2 regions of the Clostridium sp. JS66 genome follow, and region 2 is predicted to be linked to the other one. Evidence: a T-box and tRNA genes for the amino acid it is inferred to sense, from the RefSeq annotation. Region 2 holds a T-box; the other holds one or more tRNA genes.
What was found. The T-box of region 2 lies ahead of tyrS (tyrosine--tRNA ligase). A T-box ahead of a tRNA ligase gene usually reads a tRNA of that ligase, here a tRNA-Tyr.
Positions count from the first base shown of each region.

Region 1: it has a tRNA-Tyr gene. The T-box ahead of tyrS (tyrosine--tRNA ligase) is inferred to sense a tRNA for this amino acid. The anticodon was not compared.

Region 1 covers NZ_CP131467.1:216,776-232,096, reverse strand. Annotated here, with positions in the region: gene Q6H37_RS01135 (Tex family protein) at 1-841, opposite strand, end outside; gene Q6H37_RS01130 (MDR family MFS transporter) at 1,060-2,502, opposite strand; gene Q6H37_RS01125 (MarR family winged helix-turn-helix transcriptional regulator) at 2,534-2,995, opposite strand; one part of gene prfB (peptide chain release factor 2) at 3,222-4,262, opposite strand; one part of gene prfB (peptide chain release factor 2) at 4,264-4,326, opposite strand; gene secA (preprotein translocase subunit SecA) at 4,405-6,915, opposite strand; gene hpf (ribosome hibernation-promoting factor, HPF/YfiA family) at 7,124-7,651, opposite strand; gene Q6H37_RS01105 (ComF family protein) at 8,138-8,794, opposite strand; gene Q6H37_RS01100 (hypothetical protein) at 8,791-9,825, opposite strand; gene Q6H37_RS01095 (ATP-dependent RecD-like DNA helicase) at 9,794-12,049, opposite strand; gene metK (methionine adenosyltransferase) at 12,176-13,351, opposite strand; SAM riboswitch class I at 13,425-13,530, opposite strand; tRNA gene Q6H37_RS01085 (tRNA-Tyr) at 13,658-13,742, opposite strand; tRNA gene Q6H37_RS01080 (tRNA-Thr) at 13,748-13,823, opposite strand; tRNA gene Q6H37_RS01075 (tRNA-Val) at 13,843-13,918, opposite strand; tRNA gene Q6H37_RS01070 (tRNA-Tyr) at 13,927-14,011, opposite strand; tRNA gene Q6H37_RS01065 (tRNA-Thr) at 14,017-14,092, opposite strand; gene Q6H37_RS01060 (hypothetical protein) at 14,296-14,946, opposite strand; gene yyaC (spore protease YyaC) at 15,079-15,321, shown strand, end outside.
Region 2 covers NZ_CP131467.1:2,119,217-2,134,537, forward strand. Annotated here, with positions in the region: gene pgtP (phosphoglycerate transporter protein PgtP) at 1-1,038, opposite strand, end outside; gene Q6H37_RS09915 (ATP-binding protein) at 1,206-2,975, opposite strand; gene Q6H37_RS09920 (response regulator transcription factor) at 3,090-3,785, opposite strand; gene Q6H37_RS09925 (FRG domain-containing protein) at 3,923-4,852, shown strand; T-box leader at 5,009-5,243, shown strand; gene tyrS (tyrosine--tRNA ligase) at 5,366-6,589, shown strand; gene Q6H37_RS09935 (type 1 glutamine amidotransferase domain-containing protein) at 6,836-7,354, shown strand; gene Q6H37_RS09940 (diguanylate cyclase) at 7,488-8,996, shown strand; gene Q6H37_RS09945 (DUF2512 family protein) at 9,114-9,497, shown strand; gene Q6H37_RS09950 (epoxyqueuosine reductase) at 9,775-10,434, opposite strand; partial or broken gene Q6H37_RS09955 (IS1595 family transposase) at 10,503-10,796, opposite strand; gene Q6H37_RS09960 (cupin) at 10,984-11,370, shown strand; gene Q6H37_RS09965 (AraC family transcriptional regulator) at 11,460-12,287, shown strand; gene Q6H37_RS29555 (HesB/IscA family protein) at 12,550-12,849, shown strand; gene trxA (thioredoxin) at 12,897-13,217, shown strand; gene Q6H37_RS09975 (PadR family transcriptional regulator) at 13,700-14,038, opposite strand; gene Q6H37_RS09980 (permease) at 14,232-14,708, shown strand; gene Q6H37_RS09985 (permease) at 14,705-15,244, shown strand.

The DNA.
Region 1 (15,321 bases), 1.9 Mb from region 2:
TTTCAATAGATGGATATATAAGTCTTTTTAATGAATCCTTTATACTTTCTTCTATATAAATATCTGTATTGTCATTTCCTTTCAAGCACTGCGATTTTAAATAGACAATTATTTTTTCCATGTCTGCAGTTACTTTAACTGAAAGTATCTTTTCTTTTTCTCCTCTGTTTATCGCAAGTATTCTATGAGCTGGAATACTTTTTACAGCTTCCTTATAATCGTAATACATTTCATAAGGAGTAGTTTCATTTTCCTTATTTTCGCCAGTAGTTTCTATAAGTCCCTCATTTTTAACTAAGTTTCTAATCCATTTTCTATATTCAGCAGTATCAGATATAATTTCGCTTATTATATCCATTGCACCTTGTAGTGCTTCCTCCTCTGACTTTACTTCCTTTTCTTCATTTATAAATTTACTGGCATATTCTTTTATGTCATCTTTAAACTCGCCATTCCATATAGCTTCTCCTAATGGTTTTAAACCCTTTTCTGCTGCTATTATGGCTCTTGTTCTTTTTTTAGGCTTATATGGTCTATATATATCCTCTATTTCGGTTAAGGTATCGCATTTCATTATAATTGTTTTTAATTCATCTGTAAGCTTACCTTGTTCATCTATAAGCCTTATAACATCTTCTTTTCTACTCTCTAAGTTTCTCAAATATGTAAGTCTTTCAAATAGATTTCTAAGAGTTACATCATCCATATTACCAGTTACTTCTTTTCTATATCTAGCTATAAATGGTACAGTATTTCCTCCATCTAAAAGATCTATTACACTTTCAACATTTTTCTTATTTAAATTAAGTTCTTCTACCAATCTATCTACTATATTTTTCATATTACTTATACTTGCCTCCAACCTTATTATCTTAATTTAAGCACCCTAAAACAGTAATAAACAAGGGTGCTTACTGAAAACATTAAGCTACTATAAGTAGCAATTTTCATTTTATTTTAAAAATGACTAATAATATATTACACCACCAACATGGTATTTGGCAAATTAATATAAGCTAACAACTTTAAATAATATTAAACTCTAGTGGTTTCTTAAATCTACTGTGTTACTGCCTTTTTATTATTTTTAATAAATAAACATATTATTACAGCAACAATAAGTACCCCTACTTCAATTGCAAAGGTATGTCGTACTCCTAAAACTAATGCCAAAGCTTGCTGCTTAGAATCATTAGGATTACTTGCAGTCATTAAATAATTCTTTTGATAAGCAGACATAATAGCAACAAATAATGAGGTTCCAAATGCCCCTGCTATTTGTTGTAATGTATTCATTATAGCTGTACCATGAGGATAATATTCTGGAGTCAATTGATTTAAACTATTTGTTTGAGTTGGTGTATTTATCATTCCAACAGCTATTAATGAAAGACAATGCAAAATAATTATTGTTGGAATAGTTATGCTAAGTGACAAACTTCTAGAAAATATAAAAAATACAATAGTTGAAATAATATATCCTGGAAGAATCAATACTTTAGGACCAAACTTATCATAAAGATGTCCTGAAATAGGTGATACAATTCCATTGATAAGTCCTCCAGGAAGCATAATAAGTCCTGCTGTAAAAGCTGTTAAACCCAAAGCTCCTTCAAGAAACATTGGTAAAAGAAGCATAGTTGCAAAGTTAACCATGTGCATAATTATAATAAGTATAGTTCCCAAGGTAAACATTGGATACTTAAATGTACGCATATCCAACATAGGTTGTTTCATATGTAATTGACGTAATACAAATATTGCTAGTGCAATGCATCCTACAATCATAGGAACAACCATTGTAGTATTAGATGCTCCTCCTATATTACTAACTCCATATATAAATCCACCAAAGCCAATAGTTGATAATACAACTGATACAACATCAAGAGTTGGTTTTGATAGTTCTGTTACATTCTCTATATAAATATACCCAAGTATAAGTGCAATAACAGAGAAAGGTGCTATGGCAAAAAATAACCATCTCCAATTAAGAGATTGTATGATTAATCCTGAAAGAGTTGGACCAATAGCAGGTGCACAAAACATAACAAGATTGAATATCCCAAGTGCCTTTCCACGTTTTTCTATAGGATTAATAATTATTAAGGTATTTATTATATTAGGTATTAAAACACCTGTTCCTACAGCTTGAATTAATCGTCCTACTAATAAAATTGAAAAAGTAGGAGCAATTCCACTTATAATTGTTCCAAGTATAAATATAATTACAGAAGCTAAAAATAATTGCCTTGTTGTAAATCTTTGAGTAAGATAAGCTGAGATAGGTATAGAAATACCCATAATAAGCATATATCCTGTACTTAACCATTGTACAGTGTTTGCAGTTATACTAAACTGAACCATCAAATTTTTTAACGCCATATTCAATACTGTTTCATTTAACATACAAAGAAATCCTGCACTTATTAACGCTATACTAATTGGTACTACTTTAAAAACCTTTTGTTGATATTGAATTTCTTCTATTCTTTCTTCCATTATATCGACCTCCTATTAAAACATTCTCCAATTACTTTTTATTACATTGTTTTATTTTTTGTTCCTCAGTACACATATTTTCATTAATTTTACTAAGAACACCTACAAACAGATCCAATTCATCTTTTGGAATACCACATATCATATTTTTAAATAATTTTTCAATAAAAGGATACACTTCTTCCTTAACTTCTTTACCTTTATCAGTAGTGTAAATTAAAAAAGCTCTTCTATCTTCGGGTGATTTTTTTCTTATAATCAAACTCTTTCTTTCTAAAATATCTAATATTCTTGTTAGTGTTGCCTGATCTTTTTCTACTTCCTTAGATAATAATTTCTGATTAATTCCTTCTTTCTCAACTAATTTTAATAATACTGCCCATTGTTCTGTCGTAATATCGTATTTTTCAAGGTTTATGGATAAATATCTTTGTATTTTTTTATTGACATAATTTATGGACATTCCAATGGATTTATCTAGAGATGTAATCATTTTTTCCTCCTTTATATGGCGAACTAATACTTGTTATAAAAATAATTGTTATACTAATAATATGTTAATCATTTATATTTGTCAAGCAATGTAATCGTAACCAATAAATTAAATAATAAAAACCCATAAATTTGTTTCACTTGCATGTGCAAATAAAACAAGTTTATGAGTTTTCATAAGTCATGTCATAAATACATTGTAAATATACTTATGATCTTCAAACACTTTAATTATATTGTTTTAAATATTCATTTATAAATTGATCTATATCTCCATCCATTACTGCATTAATATTTCCACATTCTACAGATGTTCTATGATCTTTTACCATAGTATAAGGTTGGAATACATAGGATCTTATTTGACTTCCCCAGCCCATGTCTTTAAGCTCTCCAGTTAAATCTTCTATTTTTTCCTTATGAGCCCTTTCTTTAAGCTCAGCAAGCTTAGCTTTTAACATTCTCATTGCTTCTTCTCTATTATGATGCTGACTTCTTTGATTTTGACACTGTACTACAATTCCTGTTGGAATATGAGTTATTCTAATGGCTGATTCTGTCTTATTTACATGCTGTCCTCCTGCTCCACTAGACCTATAAGTGTCAACTTTTATATCATCCGGTTTTATATCTATATCTTGATTATTAGTTAGCTCCGGCAATACTTCAATAGATGCAAATGAGGTCTGCCTTTTTCCATTAGCATTAAAAGGTGATATTCTAACTAATCTGTGAATCCCTTTTTCAGCTTTTAAATATCCATAAGCAAATTCTCCAATTATTCTTAAAGTAGCACTTTTAATTCCTGCATCCTCTGCTGGTAAAATATCTACAGTTTCTATTTTAAATCCTTTTTTTTCTGCCCATCTTGTATACATTCTGAGAAGCATTTCTGTCCAATCCTGAGCATCAGTACCTCCAACGCCTACATGGATATCCATTATGGCATTGTTCTTATCATATTCTCCAGAAAGTAATATCTCAATCCTAAACCTTTCTGTTTCATTGTCAATCTCTTCTACTTCTCTCATTATATCCTTTGATGAAGAAAGGTCATTTTCCTCTATTGCAAGCTTAGTTAAAAATTCAGCATCCTGAATTTTAGTTTCAAGTTCTTTATACCTATCTAATCTAGATTTAAGGAACCTTTCTTCACTTGTTATTTCTTGTGCTTTATCTGTATCATTCCAAAAGTTAGTTTCCTGCATTTTTCTTTGTAATTCTTCTATTTTATTTTTAGTGCTCTCTATGTCAAAGTGAATCCCTAATTTCTTTTATGATTTCATTTAAATTATTCAAAGAGCTTAATACTTCTTCTAATTGAATTACCATTTAATCACACTTCCTTTTATATAAATATAAGAAAAACTTTTTGCGTTTGCAAAAAGTTTTTCTAGAATACAATCTACACTACTCAAATCTTCCACAACAGTTTTTATATTTCTTACCACTACCACATGGACATGGGTCATTTCTTCCAACTGTTTTTTCTTTTCTAACTGGCTGCTTCTTTACTGAATCATCTTCTGCTTGATTTGTATGAATTTCTTTAACTACTCTCTCTCTTTCTGGAGCCTTTTGTATTTCAACATGTAATAAATACTTAATAGTATCTACCTTGATGTTATATATCATTTCTTCAAACATTTCACTTCCCTCAAACTGATAAGCTTGAGCTGGATCTTGTTGTCTGTACGCTCTAAGTCCTATTCCTCTCTTTAAATGTTCCATATCATCTATATGATCCATCCATTTTGTATCTACTACTCTTAGAAGAATAACTCTTTCTATTTCTCTCATTTGTTGTTCGCCGAATTCTTCTTCTTTATGTGAATATATATCTTCTGCTATATCTATATACTTTTCCTTAATTTCTTCATTTGATAGTTTCTCTAAATCTTCTAACTTAACAGAATCCTTTGTAACATATAGTTCTTCCATATAGTGAATAAGTTTTTTTAAATCATTTTCAAATTCTTCATCTACACCTGACATATGAGAATCTACTACTGTAGAAACTAAATCTTTAAGCATATTTCTAATTTGTTCCTTTAAGTCTTCTCCTTCAAGAACTTCAGATCTTTGTTTATATATGATTTCTCTTTGCTTATTTACAACATCATCGTATTGAACTACTGTTTTTCTTATGTCAAAGTTATTTCCTTCAACTTTCTTCTGCGCATTTTCTATAGCACCTGAAACCATTTTACTTTCTATAGCTTCATCATCACCAAGTCCTAATTTTCCAACTAATCCTTGAAGCTTATCAGAACCAAATATTCTCATAAGGTCATCTTCTAATGAAACATAGAATCTTGACATTCCTGGGTCACCTTGACGGCCAGAACGTCCTCTAAGTTGATTGTCAATTCTTCTTGATTCATGTCTTTCAGTACCTATGATCTTTAAACCGCCAACTTCTACTACTCCTTCTTCAAGCTTTATGTCCGTACCACGGCCTGCCATGTTAGTAGCTATAGTAACTGTTCCAGTTTCTCCTGCATGAGATATTATATCTGCTTCTTTTTCATGAAATTTGGCATTAAGTACTTGATGAGGTATTCCCTTTTTCTTTAACATATCAGAAAGTAATTCTGATTTTTCTATACTTACTGTTCCTACAAGTACTGGCTGACCTTTTTTATGAGTTTCCACTATATCCTCTACTATTGCCTTAAACTTTCCTTTAGCTGTTTTATAAACCACATCAGGTAAGTCCTGTCTAGCTATTGGCTTATGAGTAGGCACTACTATTACGTCCAATCCATATATTTCTCTAAATTCATTTTCTTCTGTTAAAGCAGTACCTGTCATACCAGCAAGCTTTTTAAACATTCTAAAATAGTTCTGATATGTTATAGTTGCAAGAGTTTTAGATTCTCTTTCTACTTTAACTCCCTCTTTTGCTTCTATAGCTTGATGAAGGCCATCACTATATCTTCTACCTTCCATCATTCTTCCTGTAAATTCATCTACAATTAATACTTCACCGTCTCTTACCATGTAGTCTTTATCCCTTTTCATCATATAGTTAGCTTTTAAAGCTTGAACTACATGGTGCTGTATTTCCATATGTTCAGGATCTGCAAAGTTTTCTAACTTAAAGAAATTTTCTGCTTTTGCAATACCTTCATCTGTAAGCATTACTGCATTAGCTTTTTCATCAATATTAACATCTGCTTCTTTATCCAAAGATTTAGCAAAATAATCTGCTACTTTATAAAAATCAGTAGATTTTTCACCTTCACCAGAAATTATAAGAGGCGTTCTAGCTTCATCTATTAATATAGAGTCAACTTCATCTACTATGGCATAATTTAAGCCTCTTTGAACCCTTTCTTCTTTATATATAACCATGTTATCCCTTAAATAGTCAAATCCATATTCACTATTAGTACCATAAGTTATATCACAATTATAAGCCTCTTGTCTTTGACCTTGATCTAAGTCATGAAGAATTACACCTACTGTAAGTCCTAAGAACTCATATACTGGCGCCATAGTATCTCTATCTCTTTTAGCAAGATAGTCATTTACTGTAACTATATGAACACCTTTTCCAGTAAGTGCATTCAAATATGCAGGTAAAGTAGCTACTAAAGTTTTACCTTCACCTGTTTTCATTTCTGATATTCTTCCTTGATGAAGAACTATTCCACCTATAAGTTGTTCTCTAAAATGCTTTAATCCTATAGTACGAAATCCAGCTTCTCTAACTACAGCAAAAGCTTCTGGTAATATAGCATCTAAGCTTTCTCCTTTTTCTACTCTTTCTTTAAATTCAACTGTTTTAGCTTTCAATTCATCATCGGTTAGTTTTTGAATTTGAGAATCTAAAGCATCTATTTTATTAACAATAGGTATTATCCTTTTAACTTCTCGGTCACTATATGTACCAAACATCTTCTGAAAAATATTCATTATTTTCATCCTCACATATCAAATTTTTATAAAGTTACACCTTATAGATTATAACATCTAATCCTTAGCTATTCAACTTTATATACAGCTTACTTATCATAGTTTAAAATTTTGTTACATTTAATATACATTTAATATTAATAAAAAAACATAAATTTTAATTAAAAAGAGGAAGCTATTAAGCCTCCTCCCGCATTTTTATTTAAATCTAAAATTCAGGTTCTATTAAACCATAATTACCATCTTTTCTCTTATAAACTACATTTACTTCTCCATTTTCTGCATCTTTATATACAAAGAAGTTATGTCCTAAAAGCTCCATTTGAAGAACTGCTTCTTCAGAAGACATTGGTTTTATTGCAAATCTTTTTGTTTTAACTATTTTAGATTCTTCTTTATCCTTTGGTTCTAGGTCAGGTATAAACTGAAATTTAAGCGAATCAGAATGAGTTCTTCTCTGAAGTTTTGTTTTTTGTTTTCTTATCTGTCCTTCTAATTTATCTACAACTAAATCAATAGATGCATACATATCATCATTTTCTTCCTCACCTCTTAATATAACACCATTAAAAGGTATAGTGACCTCCACTATTTGTCTGTTCTTCTGTACACTTAATGTAGCATATACTTCTACATCAGGGTTGAAATACTTTTCAAGTTTTGATAACTTCCTCTCCACTGTATTTCTTAATGCACTAGTTACCTCGATATTCTTTCCACTTACTGTTATTCTCATACTTTCAGCCCCTTCCTTGTTAATATTGCAAATTTTATTGTATTGCAATATTAAGAATGTTTTGATTTTTATTAATTCTATTTTAATACTGTTTATAATAAATTACAAGACCATAAAAAGGAACTAACGAAATATTATTCAAACTTATGTTAATATTGCTTAAAATCCTTTCTTTATTCTTGATTTCTTTGTTCACTTAATAGTATATTCAAAAATCAAAAAAAAATTAAAAGTTCTTAATCTAAATGATTAAGAACTTTTATACGAAGTCAGTTGACCTGGTCTTTGACCCCACACTCGCCTGCTGGAATCCTCGCTACCGGGAATTAACCTCTCACTACTAATTCTCTCGCCATTTTACATAACGGCAGGACTTACTTCTAAACCGCACCATGCTCATTAAATATTTTATTTAACTTACGTGGATCGCTTTGCCTGCGACTAGCATCGACTTTCAACCACAAACCTGACTTCCATATAATAAGATTATACTCTACTTTTCGCCGCAGTCAATACAGTAATTTCTTCCGCTCCATGCTTTTTTAACTCTAAAGCACAGGATATTGCAGTTGCACCAGTAGTTATAACATCATCAACTATTAATATATTTTTACTTTCAATACAATATTTTTTCAAAAATTGAAAGCTTCCTTGAATATTTCTCCATCTTTCCTCTTTGCCTAACCCAATTTGATCCTTAGTGTTTTTCACCTTACTTAGACAATTAATAACAGGAATATCCAAAGATTTAGATATCATTTTAGACAAATAAGCACCTTGATTATACCCTCTATTTTTTAGTCTTTCTTTAGTCATAGGAACACAAGTTATATAATCATATTTGATTTTTTTATTTTTTATAAAACTTACCATATATTGCGATAATACTTGGCCAGCTTGAAAATTACTTTTATACTTTAATTGTAGTATTAAATTCATGATAACTCCTGAATAGTATGATATACTATAACACTTAAAATTAATTCCTTCTCTTTGTATATCAAATCCATAGCTGCAAAATTTAATTAATGCTTCACATTTACTGCATATATATCTTCCATCATAAGTTTCTTCTCCACAGCATATACACTTCTCATCATTTGAATATATTGTTTCTAGCACACAATCTTTTAAAAATATCAAATTCTTAATAATCCCATTTCCCATGCTTCTTTGTTGAAACTTCTAGCTATACTTTTTGCCTTTTCCATATCTTCTGTTTCTTCATTGGCTAAAAATATAACTTCTCCCTTTAAGTCCCTTTCGCTCCTTCCTGCACTAGCACAAAAATAGATAAGCTTTTTATAATCAAATTCAGCATCATCTGCAAAATAGACCATTATATCAATGTTTTTTATGTTTGAAAAAGTTTCATAAAAATTATTTGTAATCAATATGGACTTTTTAACTTTTTCAAAATTATTAATTACCTTTTTGTTGTTGTTACAATCACCTTCTTTATATAAATCCATTATACTTTTAGTAAATCCTGAGCAATAATTTCTTATATAAAAATGTACTTTAGGAATTTTATCCTTACTTGGTACACATATAACAACTTTTCTACCACAACTTATAGACCATTTTAGATAGTCATATACCATAAAAGGTATATCCTTATTTACATCTATTCTTGTAAGTATAGTCCTTGGCTCTATCATAGGACTTTTACTATCTCTTACAGGAAGTAAAAATTCTTTTTTATTTCTCATTATGTTTTCTATAGCATACATTATAACCTTAGTATTGCTTTTAGAAATTTTCGTTATCAAACCTAGTATTTCATAAATATTCTGCATAGGAAAACTATTTATATCATCATAAATTATCAAATCAAACTTTTCCACTATTTTAGATGCATTATAAAAATTACTTATTTTCAATAGAGCACTTGATTCTACTTCATTGTTTCTTAAATAGGCGTAATTTCTAAATCCTGTATATTTCTTTATCTTTTCTATAATATTAACTTTTTCTGGGTTTTCATTTGTAATGTACATTACTTTCCTGTGTTTAAACACATAATGTAGTATAACTTTTATAAATATTTCTGAAGAGTTATAAGGCAATGATCTTACATTTAAGAATTTATCTCTACCCATACTCCAAGTTAATATAGCTTCGCTTAACTTTTCTTTTTCATTATTCAACCTCATCTTCTGAAACAACAACATTTACTTCACTCTCCATTATATCCATTATTCTATGTTTTAATAATGAATATCTTTCAAAACTTCTATCATTATCTATCATAAATTTTATAGCTTTTAATTCTCCTACTAAAACAACTAATTGTTTTGCTCTAGTAATAGCTGTATATAATAAATTTCTATTCATTAATAATGGGGCGCCCATATACATAGGTATAATAACCACAGGAAATTCACTTCCCTGACTCTTGTGAATAGTTACCGCATAAGCCAAATCAACTTCATCCAAATATATATTGTCATATATAATTTTTCTCTCATCATCAAATATTATAGTTACAGTATCCTTATCTTCATCTATATCCTGTATAAATCCAACATCTCCATTAAAAATGCCTACTCCTTCACATTCACCTTCTCCTGAAACTCTAGTCCATTTCAATGAATAATTGTTTTTCGTTTGCATTATTTTATCTCCAACCCTAAATACAATATCCCTAAATTCTTTTTCTTTTTTATTTTGAGCTTTAGGATTTAAAATATCCTGAAGTTTTTTATTTAGGTTAGAAACCCCCAAAATCCCTTTTCTCATAGGTGAAAGTATCTGTATATCATTGATCTTATTCCATTCTTTATTAAAATTAGGCAGCCTTTTATCTACAAGAGATATTAATGTATCTGTTATCTTATTTACATCTTCACATTTTATAAAGTAAAAGTCTTTGTTTTTTTGATTCATTAAAGGCATTTCCCCATTATTAATTTTATGTGCATTAACTACTATCATGCTTTCTGTTGATTGCCTAAAAATTTCCTTGAGCCTAACAACCTTAATACATCTGCTTTCAATTAAATCTCGCAATACATTTCCTGGACCTACAGATGGAAGTTGATCCACATCTCCTACAATTATAATTCTTGTACTTATGTCAACTGCCTTCAAAAGGTTATTCATAAGCATAATATCTATCATGGAAGCTTCATCTATTATAATAACATCACACTCTAAAGGAGAATTTTCACCTTTAGAAAATAATATACCTGGTTCTTCTTCATCACCCACTCCCATTTCCAAAAGCCTATGAATTGTTTTAGCTTCACGCCCTGTAGCTTCTGTCATCCTTTTAGCAGCTCTCCCTGTTGGTGCTGCCATAAAGACCCTAAGCTTAAGTTTTTCAAATATTTCTGTTATACAATTTATAATAGTAGTTTTTCCTGTACCTGGTCCTCCAGTTATTATTTCAACTCCATTCCCTATGGCACCTCTTATAGCTTCTTTTTGTGAATCCGCAAACTTTATACAATTATCATTTTCAAAACTCTCTATTTCTTCATCTACATTTATCTTCATATCGCCATAATCATTTACAGCTAAAGTAAGTATCTTTTTTGTAACTCCAAGTTCACAATAATAGTATGGAATTGTAAAGACACATAATTTATCTTCAAACTTTTCCAACTTTAGTTTTCCATTTATAGAACTATCATATATATTCTCTTCAATTTTTTCTTTAGTTACTCCTAATATACTAATTCCCTCTTTAAGTAACTTTTCTAATGGCATATATGTGTTTCCAAGGCCACAAAATTGATTTATAATGTACCTTATTCCACTTTGTATTCTAAAAGGAGAGTTCGCATCTATACCAAGACTTCTTGCAATCTTATCTGATGTTTTAAATCCTATACCCGATATTTCTTCTGTCAAAATATATGGATTTTCTTTTACAATTTTTATAGATTCTGTTCCAAATCTTTTATGTATCTTAACACATTGATTTGGAGTAACTCCATAAGTTTGCAAAAAAACCATTATATTTCTTATTTCATTTTGCTTAGAATACGAATCATCTATTAACGCTATTTTTTTTGCACCTATACCTTCTATTTCTTTAAGTCTTTCTATGTGATTATCCAATATATCTAAAGTTTGTTCACCAAACTTTTCTACTATTTTTTTAGCTGTAACAGGCCCAATACCAGATATTATTCCTGATGATAAATATCTTTCTATACCAACTATAGAATTGGGTACTATTTCTTCGCATCCAGAAACTTTAAATTGCTGTCCAAATTGTGGATGAAGAACCCATTCACCTATAAGCTTTAAATTTTGACCTTCCGTAATAAAAGGTATACATCCTACTATAGTTATATTTTCACTTTTATCTTTAATTTTGGCCACAGCATATCCATTTTCCTCATTTTGAAAAACTATATTTTCAACTACACCTTGTATTTGCTGCATAAAATCTCTCCTAATTTTTACTAGTGTTTTATTTTTAATTATATCATATGAACTTTGTAAATATACAGAGTTCATAAACAATTTAAATCTTAAAAAGCCCTTATGCTAATGCATAAGGGCTTACTTTTATAAATATTTTTTTATTTCTTCAACTTTGTTTAATTGTTCCCATGGTACATTTATATCAGTTCTTCCAAAATGTCCATAAGCAGCAACTTGTTTATATATAGGTCTTCTTAAATCTAAATCTCTTATAATAGCTGCTGGTCTCAAATCAAAAACCTTATTAACTATTTCAACTATTTTATCCTCAGATATCTTTCCTGTTCCAAATGTATCTACTGTTATAGATACAGGCTTTGCTACACCAATAGCATATGCAAGCTGTATTTCAAGCTTATCTGAAACTCCAGCTGCAACAAGATTTTTAGCAACCCATCTTGCAGCATATGCAGCAGATCTATCCACTTTCGTTGGATCTTTTCCTGAGAAAGCTCCGCCGCCATGTCTTCCATATCCGCCATAAGTATCAACTATAATCTTTCTTCCTGTTAATCCTGAGTCTCCCTGAGGTCCTCCAACAACGAATCTTCCTGTTGGATTTATAAAATATTTAGTATCTTCATCTAAAAGTTCAGATGGAATAATTGGTTTTATTACTTGTTCTATCATATCTTTTTCTATTTGATCATGTGTTGCTTCTGGATCATGCTGTGTTGATATTACAATAGTATCTATCCTAACAGGTCTGTTATCTTCATATTCTACTGTAACTTGAGTTTTTCCATCTGGTCTTAAATATCCTAAAGTTTCATTTTTTCTAACTTCAGTTAGTCTTCTTGAAAGCTTATGTGCTAAGCTTATTGGCATAGGCATATATTCAGCTGTTTCGTTTGTAGCAAAACCAAACATCATTCCTTGGTCACCTGCACCTATAGCTTCTATTTTATCCATTTTACCACTTTTAGATTCTAATGCTTCATCTACTCCCATAGCTATATCTGCAGATTGCTCATCTATAGAAGTAATTACAGAACATGTAGCATAATCAAAACCAAATTTAGCTCTAGTATATCCTATTTCCTCTACAGTCTTTCTTACTATTTTAGGAATATCTACATAACATTTAGTTGATATTTCTCCCATAACTAAAACCATCCCTGTAGTAGTAGCTGTTTCACAAGCTACCCTTCCATTTGGATCTTGCTCTAATATAGCATCAAGAATAGCATCTGAAATTTGGTCACACATTTTATCTGGATGTCCTTCAGTAACCGATTCTGACGTAAATAATCTTCTCATAAGTACTCTCCCTTCTCTTTATAAAAAAATAAAACCTCTTCCAATAAGAAGAGGTTAAATAAGCTTAACAACTCTCTTATCTTGCAGATTATCACTGCAGGAATTGGCACCTTAGCAATATCTGTTGCTGGTTGCCGGGTTTCATAGGGCCCTTTTCCCTCCACCTCTCTTGATAAGAGCTTTATTCACTTGTCATTCATTCTACATCATGTTAACACAACTAAGTTTTAGTGTCAATATTTATATGATTTAAAACTTAGTAAAATTATTATTCACAAAAATAAAAGCACTTACTAGTGCTTTATTTGGTGGAGGAAGATGGATTCGAACCATCGAAGTCGATGACAACAGATTTACAGTCTGCCCCCTTTGGCCGCTCGGGAATTCCTCCGCATTTGGTGCTGGCAGAAGGCTTCGAACCCTCGACCTACTGATTACAAGTCAGTTGCTCTACCAACTGAGCTATGCCAGCACATACTATTTATTTTTAATGGTGGGCACAACAGGGCTCGAACCTGTGACCCTCTGCTTGTAAGGCAGATGCTCTCCCAGCTGAGCTATGCGCCCATTAAATATGGTGGAGGAAGATGGATTCGAACCATCGAAGTCGATGACAACAGATTTACAGTCTGCCCCCTTTGGCCGCTCGGGAATTCCTCCATATTTGGTGCTGGCAGAAGGCTTCGAACCCTCGACCTACTGATTACAAGTCAGTTGCTCTACCAACTGAGCTATGCCAGCACATGTTTATTAAATTTACGCCATTAACGGCTTCAACATGGATTAGTATACATTGTTATAGTTCTATTTTCAAATTCAAAATACTCCATTTAACCAATTCTTCTTTGTATTATTTAAAATTTCTACGTTTTTCTCTTAAAATCGCATCTAAACATTTTTCTAATAATCTATTTAATTATCATATATTTTTATAAAAAAGCTCATTATTTATCAACTAAATCCATATTTATAAACTTTTCTGCTACCTGCTGCACTTTCTTATAATCTTTATCAGATAATCTTTCTTTAAGCAACTTAATAGTATTTTTTATATCCTCTTCATTGCCATTTTTTAAGTATTCGTTTATTTTTTCATAATCAACAGCGGATAGTTTACTTCCTATAGATAAAAGTTTTTCCTTATCGGCAATAGTTAAATCGTCTTTTATTTTTGATTTTGAAACTTTAAATACAGATACATCCTTTTCATTATTTGAATTAGTATTATTTTTATTATCATTACACTTCGATTGAGTTATTTGACTTTCTTTACTATCGCTACTATTATCCTTCGAAAAAACTTCATTTTTATCTTGATTTATTTTATCTTCTATAGCCTCCATTTTATTTTTTTTATAACTATCTGTTATCTCTATTGATTTTTTACTAGCTTCCTCATTTAAATTACTTTTATCTTCACTTTTAATGTTCTGTTTTTTGCTATTTTCATTATTGCTTTTTCTATCTTCATTTATTACTTCTACTTTTCCCTTTACTGAATTTTCATTAATGTTTACTTTGCTTGAATAAATCATTATACCAACACAAATAGTTGTACATAAAATTACAATGAATGATAGAATCTTTTTACTCATATCATTAGCCTCCTTGTATTATGCAAACACTTTTCTCTTAGTATACCCATAAAGCTTTTTTTTATTCTGCATATATTAATATTTTCAAAATTGTTTTCATATAAATTAATTATTGATGTAGGAGGTGAGTTTTTGAATAGGGTAAAATCCAATTATAAAGATCCATTATCATATTATAAGATTGCATGTTTCTTAAAGGACTATATTAATAAAAATACCATTGTAGTATGCATTGGAACTGATAGATGTATAGGGGATTGCCTTGGTCCATTAGTAGGTACGCTATTAAAAACTAAAGGTTTTCCATTGCCTGTACACGGAACTATTGCAGAACCAATACATGCACTAAACATTGATAAGAAATTAAAAGAAATA
Region 2 (15,321 bases):
ATCAACGCTGTAGTTATTTTCTGGATTCATCCAATAAAGTAATATGGCTAATGTTACAAAAGTCATGCAAATAGTTGAAATTGGACCTCTTCTGCCTTTGAAATATTTATCACTTAACCAACCTGAAACTAATATTCCTGGTATGCCAGCATATTCGTATAGAGAATAGCATCTTTGTGAAAGCCATTGAGGAGCTCCTTTTACTGTAGTAAGATAAAAAGTACACCAATCTAGAACTCCATAGCGAACCATATATACAAATATATTTGCTATAGCTAAATACCATAAAAACTTATTATTCAATACATATTTAAACAATATTTCATGTGCTTGTAGTTCTCTTTCTCTATCATCCACATTTGTTTCAGGGTAATCGTTCTTATACTCTTCAATTGGTGGTAATCCACAGGATTGAGGTGTATCCCTTAAGAATATAAGGCAAGCTATACCTATACATATGGAAATAGCTGCAGGGAAGTAAAATAAGCTTTTCCAGGTACCAAAAATAATTATTCCAATACTGGATATAGTAGCTAAAACTCCTCCTCCAAAATTATGAGATACATTCCATATGGACATTTTCATACCTCTTTCTCTATCTGAAAACCAATGAGACATTACTCGTCCACAAGCGGGCCATCCCATTCCTTGAAGCCAACCATTGATAAACATAAGAACAATTATTAAGTTTATGTTTGTTGTGGTCCCTAGCAAAATACTTATAATACTAGACAATATAAGACCTAGAGAAAAAAATATTCTAGCATTACTTCTATCTGAAACAACTCCCATAAAAAATTTACTTAAACCATAACTAAAAGGTAAAATTGCAGCAGCAAACCCTAATTTTGCTGTATCTAAACCTTCACTTTCCAAATAAGGCATTGCTAGTATAAAGTTTTTTCTTACAAAATAATAAGCTGCATATCCAATAAATATAGTTATAAGCACTTGAAATCGTAGTTTTTTGTATTCTTTGTCTATGCTTTTTTCTGGTAAATAAGTTTTTGCACTTGATGGTTTTAAAAATTTAATCATATCTCAACTAACTCCAAATCAATAATATTTTAATATTTAAAACCATATATAACATTGTTAACATTATTAAATAAATTAACATTGTTAACAAAATTAACATTGTTAACATTATATATGATTTAATATCCATTGTCAACGTTTTCTTTACTTCCCATAATAAGCTGTACTTAAATAGCATCTAATTTGTTTAAAGGAAGCTGTATAATAAATTCACTGCCTTTATTTAACTCACTATTTAAATATATACTGCCATCTAATTCGGAAACTATATGTTTTACAATAGCTAATCCAAGTCCTGTTCCTCCTTCACTGCGGCTTCTAGATTTATCTACCCTGTAAAATCTTTCAAAAACCCTTGATATATCTTCTTTTGGTATACCAACACCATTATCCTTTACAATAATAAAAGCATTATTTTCTTTTATATATGCTGAAACATTGATGTGTCCTTCTGGCTGCGTATATTTTATTGCATTATCTATAAGATTCATTACAGCTTGCTTAAACCAATCCTTGCTTTTCACATATAATGTGAAATTTCTCTCTACAATTAAATTAATACCTATATTCTTTCTGTTTGCTGAAGGAGTTAACATATATAAGATATCATCTAACTCTTTATATATATTTACTTCTTCTAGATTGTTTGAAGAAGATTGATTTTCTAGATGAGAAAGCAAAAGTATATCTTCTATAAGCCTTTTTAATCTTTCTACTTCTTCAGATATAATACCTAAAAACCTTTGTCTCTTTTCTTTGTCTTCTCCTGGTTTCCTTTTTAAAGTATCCACAAAACCAATTATAGTAGTTAGTGGTGTCTTTAATTCATGAGAAACATTAGCCACAAATTCACTTCTCATCTTTTCAAGATGCTTAATTTCTGAAATATCTTGTAAAATAATTACTATACCTTTTTCATATACTAAATTTTCAACATCATAATCTATTAATTTAGTATATACTTTATATATTTTATCATCATTATCTCTTAAGCCTAATTCTTTCTCTTTATGTACATTATTATCAAAGGTTTCTTCAATTAAATTATAGAGTTCTTGCGATTCTATGCTGTTTTTTAAGTTATCTCCTATGTTTAAATTTTTATCTAGCCTTAGTATTTTTATAACTGCAGGATTTGAAAGTATTATATTCCAGTTGATATCTATTACTAATATTCCATAGGTTATACTATTTAAAATTGAATTTAACTCCAGATTTCTGTAGTTTAATTGTACATTATTTATTGTAGAAGACATGTTGTTAAAGCTATTTGCAAGCTCCTCAAGTTCGTCTTTTGTGTTAATCCTTACTTTATGATTAAAATTTCCATTAGATATTCTCTTAGCTGCATTATTTAATTTTTGCAAGGGGTTCATCATATTGTCTAAAAAAAAGCATCCAATTACTACTGCTACAATAACCCCTATAAGTATAGAAATTAAAGTGCAGCTCAAGAACACTTTATTAAGGTTATCAAAACCCTTAAGAGACATTCCAAGTCGTACTATAACCTTATTATCATATATTTTTACAGGACTTAATGCCACATAAATAAATCTTTCACCTTTAACTTTACTGTATCTATCACTAACTGAAGTTTTACCATGCAGACAATTTTGTATTTCTGGTTTGTTAATTTGATTTTCAAGCATTAAGCTGCCACTAGAATCAGCTAGAATATAACCTTTATCATTTATAAAAGATATTTCCGAATTGGTTTGAGAAGAAAATTTTTGAGCCATAGCCATGTAGTCAATTTCAGTTTTTTCATCTACTAAATTTAAAAGAGTAGTGGTAATCAAATTTCCATTACTAACAAGTTTATCTTGAATATTCTTCACATAGTAGGTTCTTACAAAACTTAAACACAATGCTCCTGTAATTAAAGAACCCACCATAACCAAAATAATATAAGTAATGAATAGCTTTCTCCTCATAAAATCACCTATTTCTAATATAATATTTATCTTATCCGATGACTACCTGCTCTAATACTCCCACTTCTCCAAGTGTGAGTAAAGAGCAGCTACGTACCTGGATAAGTTCTTCTACTATTTAATCATGTATCCAAGGCCTCTTACTGTTTCGATATATTTAGGAAATTTATCATTATCCTCTAATTTTTTTCTTAACTTTCTTATATGTACATCTAATGTTCTTGAATCGCCTAAATTACCACACCCCCATACTTCGCTTAACAAAACTTCTCTTGAAACTAAATTCCCTTTATTTTTAGCCAAGGTTTGTAATAACTTAAATTCTCGTAAAGTAAGTTCTATAACAGTTCCTTTCTTTTTAACTTCATATTTATCAGTGTCAATTTCTATATCACCTATTTGCATTATATTGTCACTTGTATTGGAAGCAGATATCATATCTGATCTTCTAAGTACAGCATCTATTCTAGCTAATAATTCATTTATTCCAAAAGGCTTAGTTATATAATCATCTGCACCTAGTTTTAAACCTCTAACTTTATCGTTTTCTTCTCTTTTTACTGTAAGCATTATTATGGGTATTTTTTTAGTGACTTCATCATTTCGTATTCTTTTGCAGACTTCAAATCCATCAATTTCTGGTATCATAATATCTAGCAGTATAATATCTGGAAGTTCCTTTTTGGCAAGTTCTACTGCATCTAAGCCATTATGACAACATACTACATTAAAATTTTCTTCAAGATTTACGGAAATGAGTTCTGTTATATTAATTTCATCATCCACTATTAATACTTTTCCTGTTTTCATAAAAAATCACCTTCAATCAAATATCAATATACATTCTACAGTATATACTAAAGATTTTAATGTTTCCATATTTTTATTATCACTCATCACATTTATTCTACATATTATAGATCAAGAAGTTATTAGGAGGATTAAAGATGAGTAGAAATCATATAAATAATTCAGTTAATATAGATAATAAAAAAATTGAACCAGTAGAGAAAGTAGAAAAAGAAAAAGTAGAAAAAGTAGAGAAAGAAAAAGTGGACCAGTGTGAAGGTAAGATAAAGACTGTTGAGGAATATCTTAATGCTATAGATAGTGTTTATGAAAAGTTTTGGGAAGAAGATCAGGATGATGACACAATTAAATATAGCTCGAAAATTTGGTACAGAGGTGTTAGAGATCAGGATTATAGTATGCTGCCTTCTATTTCTAGAAATGATTTGAATGCGAATTATGAGACAACATTCTTATCAAAATTTAAATCAAAAGCAATACCTTATTTAGGACAGTTACCATCATATCCTTTTTCAGAAGGACTTGCTGGTTATTGGGACTGGATGTTTTTAATGCAGCATTATGGCGTACCTACAAGACTAATGGATTGGACTGAGGATGCACTAGTTGCACTTATTTTTGCCATTAATGTAGATGCAACACCTAAAGAATTGGCTAAGGATCCTGCGGTTTGGTGTTTGAATCCTATTAAATTAAATGAAGCTTTTAACTTTAATAATGCTTATCCTTTAGGATATATTCCTAATGTAGAGGAAAAAGAAGTATATGAGATGTTTGGACCACAACAAAGTGGATTTATCAATAAGAAGCCTTGTGCAGTGTATGGACCTTTAAATAATACAAGAATTGTGGCTCAAAAAGGAGTATTTACAATTTTTCCATATACCAATAATATGATTGAGTTTGATAAGCTTCCAGATAGTTCTGATTATATGGAAAAACTTATAATATGCAAAGATTCGAGGGAAGATATTACAGAACAGCTTAGAAAATATGGTATGAATTATGCACAACTATTTCCTGAAATTGAGTATGTTTCAAAAGAAATATTTGAAGAGGGATATTAGGATAAATGGAAAAGAGTAAACTGATATCGCTGCTTAAAGAAACTTTGTCAAAAGATATTCTTAAATATATTGATTAAAAAGTTATAAAATGTAACATATATGTTATTTTGTGACTTTACTTTTTTGGATTTATAAATTATAATTCAATTAAGTTATTAAAAAGCTATGAGAGGAAAGAAGTAGATCAGTTTCATGTTATTAAGAGAGCATCTGGTTGGTGAGAAGATGCAAATGCACTGATTCGAAATACATCCTGGAGCTGCTGCCTGAATATTATAGTAGGGCTTGATGGGGACGCCCGATATAGCGTGAGAGTGTGATTGCACTCAGTGAGGGAAATTCTGTGAGGAATTTCTAAGTCAGAGGTGGTACCGCAATTTTTGCCTTCTGTTCCAATTGGAACAGAAGGCTTTTTTAAGCAGGCATCCAAAATCTACGATTTTGAGATGATCGCTTACTCATCCGACTATAGGGAGGAGGAGTTTCATTATTAAATAGATAGGAGTTGTTACAATGAAAATTTATGATGAACTAGTAGCTCGTGGTTTGATTGCCCAGGTTACTGACGAAGATGAAATTAAAGAACTTATTAATAATGGTAAAGCAATTTTTTATATTGGCTTTGATCCAACTGCCGACTCTTTACATGCTGGACATTTCATGGCTCTTTGCCTTATGAAGCGTTTGCAAATGGCAGGTAATAAACCTATAGTTCTTTTAGGTGGTGGAACTGGCCATGTAGGTGATCCATCTGGACGTACTGACTTGCGTACAATGATGACACCTGAAATAATTCAGCATAACTGTGATTGTTTTAAAAAGCAGATGGAAAGATTTATTGAATTTGGTGATGACAAGGCAATCATGCTTAACAATGCAGAATGGCTTTTAAAATTGAATTACATTGAAGTGCTTCGTGAAGTAGGAGTTTGGTTTTCTGTAAATAATATGTTACGTGCAGAATGTTATAAGCAGAGAATGGAAAAGGGTTTATCTTTCTTGGAATTCAACTATATGATTATGCAATCTTATGATTTTTATCATCTTCACAAAAATTATGGCTGTAATATGCAGCTTGGCGGCGATGATCAATGGTCTAACATGTTGGGTGGTACGAAATTGATCCACAATAAGTTAGGCGAGGATGCATATGCTATGACAATTACATTGCTTATGAATTCTGAAGGCAAGAAAATGGGAAAGACTGCAAATGGAGCTGTATGGCTTGATCCTAATAAAACTTCACCTTTTGAATTCTTCCAGTACTGGCGTAATGTTGCTGACGCTGATGTTCTTAAGTGCATACGTATGCTTACTTTCTTGCCACTTGAACAGATTGATGAAATGGATAAATGGGAAGGAAGTAAGTTGAATGAAGCCAAGGAAATATTGGCATATGAATTGACTAAGCTTGTTCATGGTGAAGAAGAAGCGGAAAAGGCAAAGAGCGCTTCTCATGCTCTTTTTGCAGGTGGTACAGATGATTCTAATATGCCAACTACTGAAATTTCAGATGACCAGTTAAATGATGGTGCTATTAGTATTTTAGATTTAATGGTAGCATGTGGTTTAACTGCATCTAAGAGTGAAGCAAGACGTGTAGTTCAACAGGGTGGTGTATTTGTTGATGATGATAAAGTTAAATCTATTGACTGTAATATTACTTTAGAACAACTAAAAAATAGTGTAAAAATACGTAAAGGGAAAAAGACTTACCATAAGGCTTTGATGAAGTAAAGGATATTGTGATTATTAGTCTGTGTTGAATTTGACACAGACTTTCTTTTTATTGATATTTGTATACCAGTAAATGTATAATGAAGATATCAGTCAATAGCGATTTAAAAGACATACAGTGTATGAATTCAAGTATAGTAATACATTAAAAGCTATATATGAATTTAGTAGAGAAAACTTATTTAACTTAATAATTAGATTTTAAAGAGTGAAAATTCATTAATTATATTATAGGGAGGAAGTAACATGAAAACTAATAAAAAAGTTTTAAGTCTTATTCATAGTGATTTTGAGGATTTAGAATTTTGGTATCCTATTTTAAGGCTTAAGGAAGAAGGAGTAGAAGTAATTGTAGCTGGTGAAAAAGCTGATGAAACATATGTTGGTAAGTATGGAGTTCCTGCACACTCAGATTGTGCTTTTTCAGAAATAAATGTAGAAGAATTTGACGGTATTTTAATACCAGGAGGATGGGCTCCAGATAAACTAAGAAGATTTCCAGAAGTTATAAACATAGTAAGAAAGATGAATGATGAAAACAAGGTAGTAGGACAAATATGTCATGCTGGATGGGTAGCAATTTCAGCAAAGATTTTAAAAGGAAAAAAGGTTACAAGTACTCCAGGAATAAAGGATGATATGGAAAATGCAGGTGCAACCTGGATTGATGAAGCTGTAGTTGTAGACAATAACCTTGTTTCTAGCAGACGCCCAATGGATTTACCTTTATATATGAAAAAATATATTGAAGTTTTGAATAAGTAGTTATAATGAGTTCGTAAATATATTTTATAAATTCTCCAAGAAGTTTCTTTGGGGAATTTTTTTTATGACTATAAAAAAAGTTCTATAGGTTTGTAATAAATATTTAGTATAATAGTCATATGAGGTGAGTTCTTTGAAGGTAAACAATCTTTTAAGCTTTATATTATTAGTATCTTCACTAGTATTGTTTTTTGTAGGGTATTTTGCATGGAAAAGTGATAAGAAATATGTTGCTATATATTTGATTCCTGTATTGAGATCTAAATTCTTAAAGCCTACATCAATTATGCTGGAGAAAGTTTTTTCTAATATGCTGAATGGAGTTATAATATTAGATTCTGAAAATAATATAGTTAACTTTAATAATGCATCAAAAAATATTATTTCAGAATTGAAATATGTAGAAGCAGGCAATAAAAAAATTGATGAAGTATTGAAAGATCATAGGACATTACTAAAAGCAGTGAAGGATGGTTCTAGTAATGAAAGTTTAATAACAGCAAAGGATAAAGATCAGTTAATATACTATAAGATTAATATTAATAATATATATGAAAATACTGGTGAAATCATTGGCAAAATACTTGTTTTTATAGATGTTACAGAGCAAAAAAGGAATATAGAGAAAATAAATAAGTTATTAAAGTTAAAAGAAGTTATGCTTGATATTGGGTATTCCATTAATGAAATATCAGATATTAATGATTTACTCCAATTAATATTAGATAAGGTTATTAATTGTATTGATGGGAATAGAAATGGTTCAATAGTACTTTTGGATAAGGATGAAAACTTAAAAATAGTTGCAGCTAGAGGTTATAATTCAAAAGATATTAAAAAATTTGTAGTTAACTTTAAAGAACGTTTCGAATGGAGTGAAAGTGAAAAAAATACAAATAAAGCAATTATTTATAATAATGTGGATAAAATGAAAAATGTAGTTATGCTGGATACAGCAGAAGGAAAAAAAATAAAATCTGTAATTAGGGCGCCTATTATTATAGATAATGAGTTATATGGTTTTTTAAACATTGACAGTACATATAACAATATATTTGATGAAGGATATTTGGAATTAATGGAATACATGGCAAGTCAGATTTCTATTGCAGTTACAAAGCATAAACTTTATGAAAAAACTGTATATCTATCCAGATATGATAAGTTAACTAATGTATATAATAGAAGCTATTTTGAACAATTACTTTATGATAATATTTACAATTATAGTATAAATAAAAAAGAATTTTTTTTAGTGGTTTTTGATTTAAATGAACTAAAATTTGTTAACGATAGTTATGGCCATTTAGCTGGAGATGAATTAATTAAAACATTCTCAAAAGGATTGAGTGGTTTATCTGATGCTTCAGATATTATAGGAAGGTTTGGGGGAGATGAATTTGTTGGAGTTTTCTTTAATTTGGATTTGGAAAATTTAATTGATAAATTTGAAGAATTAATTGAACACTTTAAAAATAATCCAATAAATTTTGGCAAAAACAAAATTATTTGCAGTTATAGTTATGGCATTGTTAACTTTCCCAGAGATGGATTGGAAATTAATGAACTGATAAGAATTGCAGATAACCGTATGTATCAATATAAGAGTGTGATAAAAAAGGTAAGAATAAATGAAACATAGTTTCTAAAAAACAATAGAGATATTGATTACTAAGAATGGAAGTATAGATTAAAAAGAAATGGATTTTATTTTGATGAAAATAATTGGATATTTTTTATAATACTAGGAAAACTAATTTTGAAAAAAATTAGAGGAGATGATAGTATGAGACATATTGCAGCCTTACTTATAAAATTTGTAATGGTGGCAGTAGTTTTAGAAATTATTTTCAGTATATTAACCACTTTAACTTTTGCATCTATACTTTATATAGCTGCTGCTGTTACAATTATTGCATATATTATAGGTGATTTGTTAATACTTCCCGCATCAAACAATACTATAGCTTCTATGGCAGATGTTGCGCTGGCATTAGCTGCTATGTATATGTTTAATTACATATGGAGTACTACTCAAATACATTTTATGAGTGCATTAATAGCAGCTGTAATTATAGCTGCAGGAGAATGGTTTTTTCACAAATATATATCTAATAGTATTTTTAGAAAAGGAAAGGATTAGCAAATCCATCATTGGATGAGAAACTGTCAGTTGTACAGGATGGAGAGAAAAAATAATAGACAGATACAAAAAGCAGTTCATATGGATTTGTTTATAATATTGTTCATGTTTTGTAGAAGTTCGCAGGAAAAGATATACCTGTGGACTTTTTATTTTACTGTATGTTTTTTTATAAATAGGCTATGTTTTAATATAATGTTGAAATATAGCCTTAAAAATTATAAGTGGGATTGTCCACCTATAATGCTCAATATGAGAAGAAACTCTTAATATATTTTTATCTTCCAATAGGACATGATACCATACACAATCCACAAGAATGTTTTCTATGATGTGTTTTTAAATAAAGGCTTCTTTTCTGATTGCATAATTTATAATTAATTAATTCTTCACGTTTTGTACCTATATTCCATTGATAACCAGTTAAAGCCTTATGAGGACAAGCATTAAAGCATATATTGCATTCTGGCGGACATTTACTCTTAGTAATAGGAGTTCCTATCGGCAAATTATAATTAATTAATATTGCAGATAACCGTACTCTTGGTCCATATTTTTCTGTAATCAAAACGCCATTTTTGCCTATCCACCCTAAACCTGCATTGACACTTGCAAATTTAAATGAAAATGGTGCAATGAGTGTTTCTTCACTTGATTGTGCAACAGGTGGTATGTAATATTGAATTTTGTATTGATTTAATATGGTGGTAATCTCTTCTAATAATAAATTGATACAACCATGAGCTTCACATATTAAATTTTCAAATTTCTCCTCTTTATAATCATTTATACTCAATAATTCCGTATGAGGAACAGCAAAAACCAATGCACATTCATAATCTGATTTATATTCACTAAAATCTATATTAGAAATACCAAATAAAACATTAGAATTTTTCTTAAAAATCGCCTCAATATCATTGCATAAGTTACTCATATATATTGCTCCTTAAATTTTTTTTGCTTCGTTTTTAAATAGTACTGTTTATTAAACTATAGTTTTTAATAACACTTATTATAGTTGTTGATATATTTTGTTGCAACACCATTAAACCTATTCATCCATTTCTTTAAATTACTATGTAGAGCATTAATATGTTGAATATGATATAACCATTCCTTATGTTTACCTCTTTTTATACGTTTGTGTTCTAATGATAAATCATTTGCAAATTGTATGTAATTTTTATGACTATCAGTACAAAGTATAGATTCATCGCTTATATGTCCATCATATAATTTTTCTAATTCCTTAGAGGTAATTCTACCTTTACATGCTAATTCCATAATTAAATTACCTTATTATAACCTTGCTAAAAATAGTGGGCTACAAAATCAATATGAATGAGTAACCATTAAAGATAATGGCAATAACGTACAATACGAAGTTCTAAAATTCATTTATTATAAAAATATAAAAAGTTTCTAGGAATGAAGGTTTAATAAACTTTAAGGGTTTCCTAGAAATACAAGGAGGTCAATAGTGATGAATAATGGTATTGTAAAAATTTTTAATGGTGGTAAGGTGATATACCAAAACAAGGAAATTAATATTGAAAAGTTAGAATGGAACAAAAATCCTAATAAGGGTGTATATCTAAAGCACATTGTTAAAGGTGAGGACACAGCTGGAAAGTTTAGCTGTCATATTGTAAAGATTGAATCAGGATGTGAAATAGGACAACATATTCATGAAGGCAATTGGGAACTGCATGAGGTAATTGATGGTGAAGGAAAATGCTTTTTAGAGAATAAAGAAATAAATTATTCTATTGAAACACTCAGTGTAATACCACAAGGCATACAACATAAAGTTAAAGCTGTAAATGGTGATCTATATTTATTTGCTAAATTTATACCTGCGTTAGTATAGAAAAAAATTATATTATATGTAAAGCTTCTGATATAATTACTATATTAGAAGTTTTTGTTTTAAATCAATAGAAATATGGGGGAGTATACTTGATAGATAAGGAGAAAATTAAATTTCGTCATTTAAATGACTTTTATAATATTGATGTAATTCAAGGTATTAATGTAGGAAGAGCATTTCCTAAACATTCACACAGCAGTATGTGTTTAGGAGTTATAAATAGAGGGACAAGAATATATTCCATAGATAAAAGGCAATTATGTGCTGATAAAGGTAAAGTATTTGTTCTTAATACAGGTGAAGTTCATTCATTTAAATCTTTAAATAAAAGAACACATGATTATATGTGTATTTGTTTTGATAAAGGGTGCATGAAAAACATTTTAGGAGATACAAAAGAAAAAAATTCAAGAAAGTTATTTTTTCATAATATAATTGATGATTCATATTTATATGACTTAATAAACAAACTTTGTTGCAATCTTTTAAATAAAAATATAGATTTAGAAAGTAATGATTTATTCATTAAAATTATAGAACAATTAAATATAAAATATTTAGATACTATATGTAGTTTAAAAAGTATAGGTAATGAACAAAGAGTTATAAAGTTATTAAAAGAATATATTGAATATAACTATAAAGAAAATACTTCAATAAATCAATTGTCTCAAATTTCAGGTTTAAGTCCTTACTATTTAATTAGGCTTTTTTCCAATGAATATGGCTTTGCTCCCCATTGTTATCAGAATAATATCAAAATAAGAAAGGTGAAAGAGCTTTTAAAAGATGGAAAAATGAAAATGACAGATATAGCATTAGAAGTAGGTTTTGTTGATCAAAGCCATATGATTAGACATTTTAAAAATAGTGTAGGAGTAACCCCGAATCAATATCTTAAGGAAATGAAAAAATAATAATAGTTTTAAATTTAGATAGTCTCTTAAATGGGACTATTTTTTAATATTTAAAAAAATATATTGACATATATATTATAATATCGTAATATATAAATATAAGGATAGATGATGGATTTGAAAATATGTTGTTATATTCAAGTTTATGTGAATACTTGTTACTCCACCGTATTTTCATACTTATAAAAATTATCAGCTAGACAGAAATTAATTATATAAATATTGATTCAAATAAGAAATGTGAAAGAGAGGTAATATTATTATGGTTAAGGTTACTAAACAAGCAGCAGAAAAGTTTAATGAAATGAAGCAAAGAGTTAAGGATCCTAAAAATGCAATATTGAGAGTTGTTTTTGCAGGTTATGGATGAGGCGGACCAAAATTACAGTTAACTCTGGATGAGTTGAAAAATAGTGATGACGTAATTACTAAATCAGAAGGTATAAACGTTGCCTACAGTCCAGAACTTGAAGCATATATAAATGGGTCAACTATTGATTACTCAAATAGTTGGTTTACAAGAGGATTTACCATATATGGTGGCAATTTTTCTTCATGCTAAAAGATAAATAAAATTAAAAATTATAGTTGAAAGGAAGGTTATTAGTTATGGCTAAAATAATAAATAGTAGTGAATTTAAGAATGATGTTTTAAATGGTGATGGAGCAGTATTGGTGGATTTCTTTGCAGAATGGTGTGGACCATGTAAGATGGTAGCTCCAGTTTTAGAAGAATTAAGTACAGAACTTGAAGGAAAGGCTAGAATATTTAAGGTTGATGTGGATAAAAGTGGTGATTTAGCTGAAAAATATGAAATTACAGGAGTACCAACATTGATGATTTTCAAAGATGGTAAAGCAGTTGATAAAATAGTGGGTTTTCAGCCTAAGGAAATACTTAAGTCTAGATTGCAGCAGTATTCAAATTAACAATAAGTCTTTTTTAAGACATTTCCACAGAATAGAACTACTTTTTAAACTGAATATATTAGCCAAATAGCAGGCTACGCCTTAATTTTAAGTGTTATAAATTATAGTTATAATATGATTGTGGCTTACTAAAATTACCTATAACAATGTAATTAGGTGTGTATACTTGGAAGTTACTAGTTTGAATTTTAACTTTTATGCAGTGATATATGATAAGGGTATCATCACATTAGCTAAATTGTTTTAGTATTATTCTTAGCTCAAAATTTTTGAAAGCCTTAGAACTTTAGTCCTGTCTGAGGGAACCGAGTTTGACAAAGTTCTTAGGCTTTCAAAAATTTCGAGCTTTAGAATAATTAAAACATTTAGCCGTGATGACACCCTTATCATATATCACGGAATGAAAGTTAAAATCCAAACTTCCACTGCACACTTACACCGAATTATTTTTAAACTACAGTAATAGTATGTAACAGATAGTTTTATTTTTTAAAACTTTCATATCTATCTAAAAAGCATTTTAAATATACAATTCTTTTTTCTATATCATCTTTCCAATCATCAAGCTGCTTCAATCCAGTTTCAGTAATACTATAAATTTTCTTTGCAGGTCCTGAATTAGTTGTATCCCATGAAAATATTACTGCATGGTCATTTTCAAGTTGCTGGAGAGTACGATATATAGCACCTTGATCACATTGAAAATTAGGTATCTTTTCTATAAGTGAAGTGTATATTGCACCACCATAAGTAGAACCTTCAGCTAATGTTAGTAAAATAAATGCAGGCAAATGACGAGATTGATTTCTTTTATTGGCCATAAAATCTCTCCTTTTTATTTGTATTCTTATCACATTATATTATTTTATACACCTAATTGCAAATAATACTTTAGTGTTATTGACACTAGAATAAAATAGATGTATGATGATAGTGTAAAACACACTATAGTGTTAAAATCATCATTAAGTTTCATTGATATCTAATTAATTTACCGGAGGTTATGAAAATTTTATGTTTACTATTGGATTATATCTTTTAGCATTTATTCTATTGTTTATATCTTTGTTTAAGAGTCGTAAGAAAACATTATTAGCTTTAAAAAAAGCATGGAAATCCTTTGAAAATATCTTGCCATTATTTCTTTCAATATTATTTGTTATAGGAATTATGCTTGCTATTTTAAGTCCTCATGTTATTTCAAAAATAATGGGGCAGCAATCAGGTATATTAGGTATAATGTTAGCTGCACTTATTGGTTCTTGTACTGTAATACCTGGATTTGTTACCTTTCCGTTAGCGGCCACACTACTAAAAAATGGAGCTGGTATGGTTCAAATAACAATGTTAATATCAACTTCAGTTATGGTTGGAATTATTACCATTCCTATTGAAGCAAAATATTGGGGGATGAAAGCTACCTATATTAGAAATTCACTTGCTCTTGTGTTTTCTTTTATAATTGCGTTTGTTATGGGAGTGTTAATATGATGAAAAAAATGTTGAAAAGGTATAGGGTGTTTGGAATTGTTTTAATAATAAATTTAATTTTACTTATAGTAAAGCCTTCACTAGGAATGAATTCATTAAAGGGAACTAGAGATAATTTGAAGGAATTACTTGCTATTATGCCGCCAATATTTCTTATAATGGGACTTTTGGATACCTGGGTAGAGAAGGAAACCATGATAAAGTTTATGGGAGAAGGATCAGGATTAAAAGGTATAGTTATTGCCTTTTTATTAGGGTCATTTGCCGCTGGACCAGTATATGTGGCATTCCCTTTTGCTGCAATTTTGATGAAAAAGGGAAGTAAATTTTTCAATATACTAATTTTTATAGGAGCATGGTCTGCTACAAAAATACCTATATCATTGTTTGAAGCATCCGTAATGGGATGGAAGTTTATGCTTACTCGATATGCTATTGATATACCTGTGATTATCTTGATAGCATATATTACAGATAAGATTATTTCACCTATTGAAAAAGAAACAATTTATAAAAATATTAAAAATCTTGAATAAAGACTTTTATATTTTTTAAATAGAAAAGTTTGTATAACAAGCCGTTGTACAAAATTTAGTATTTTTTATTATATATG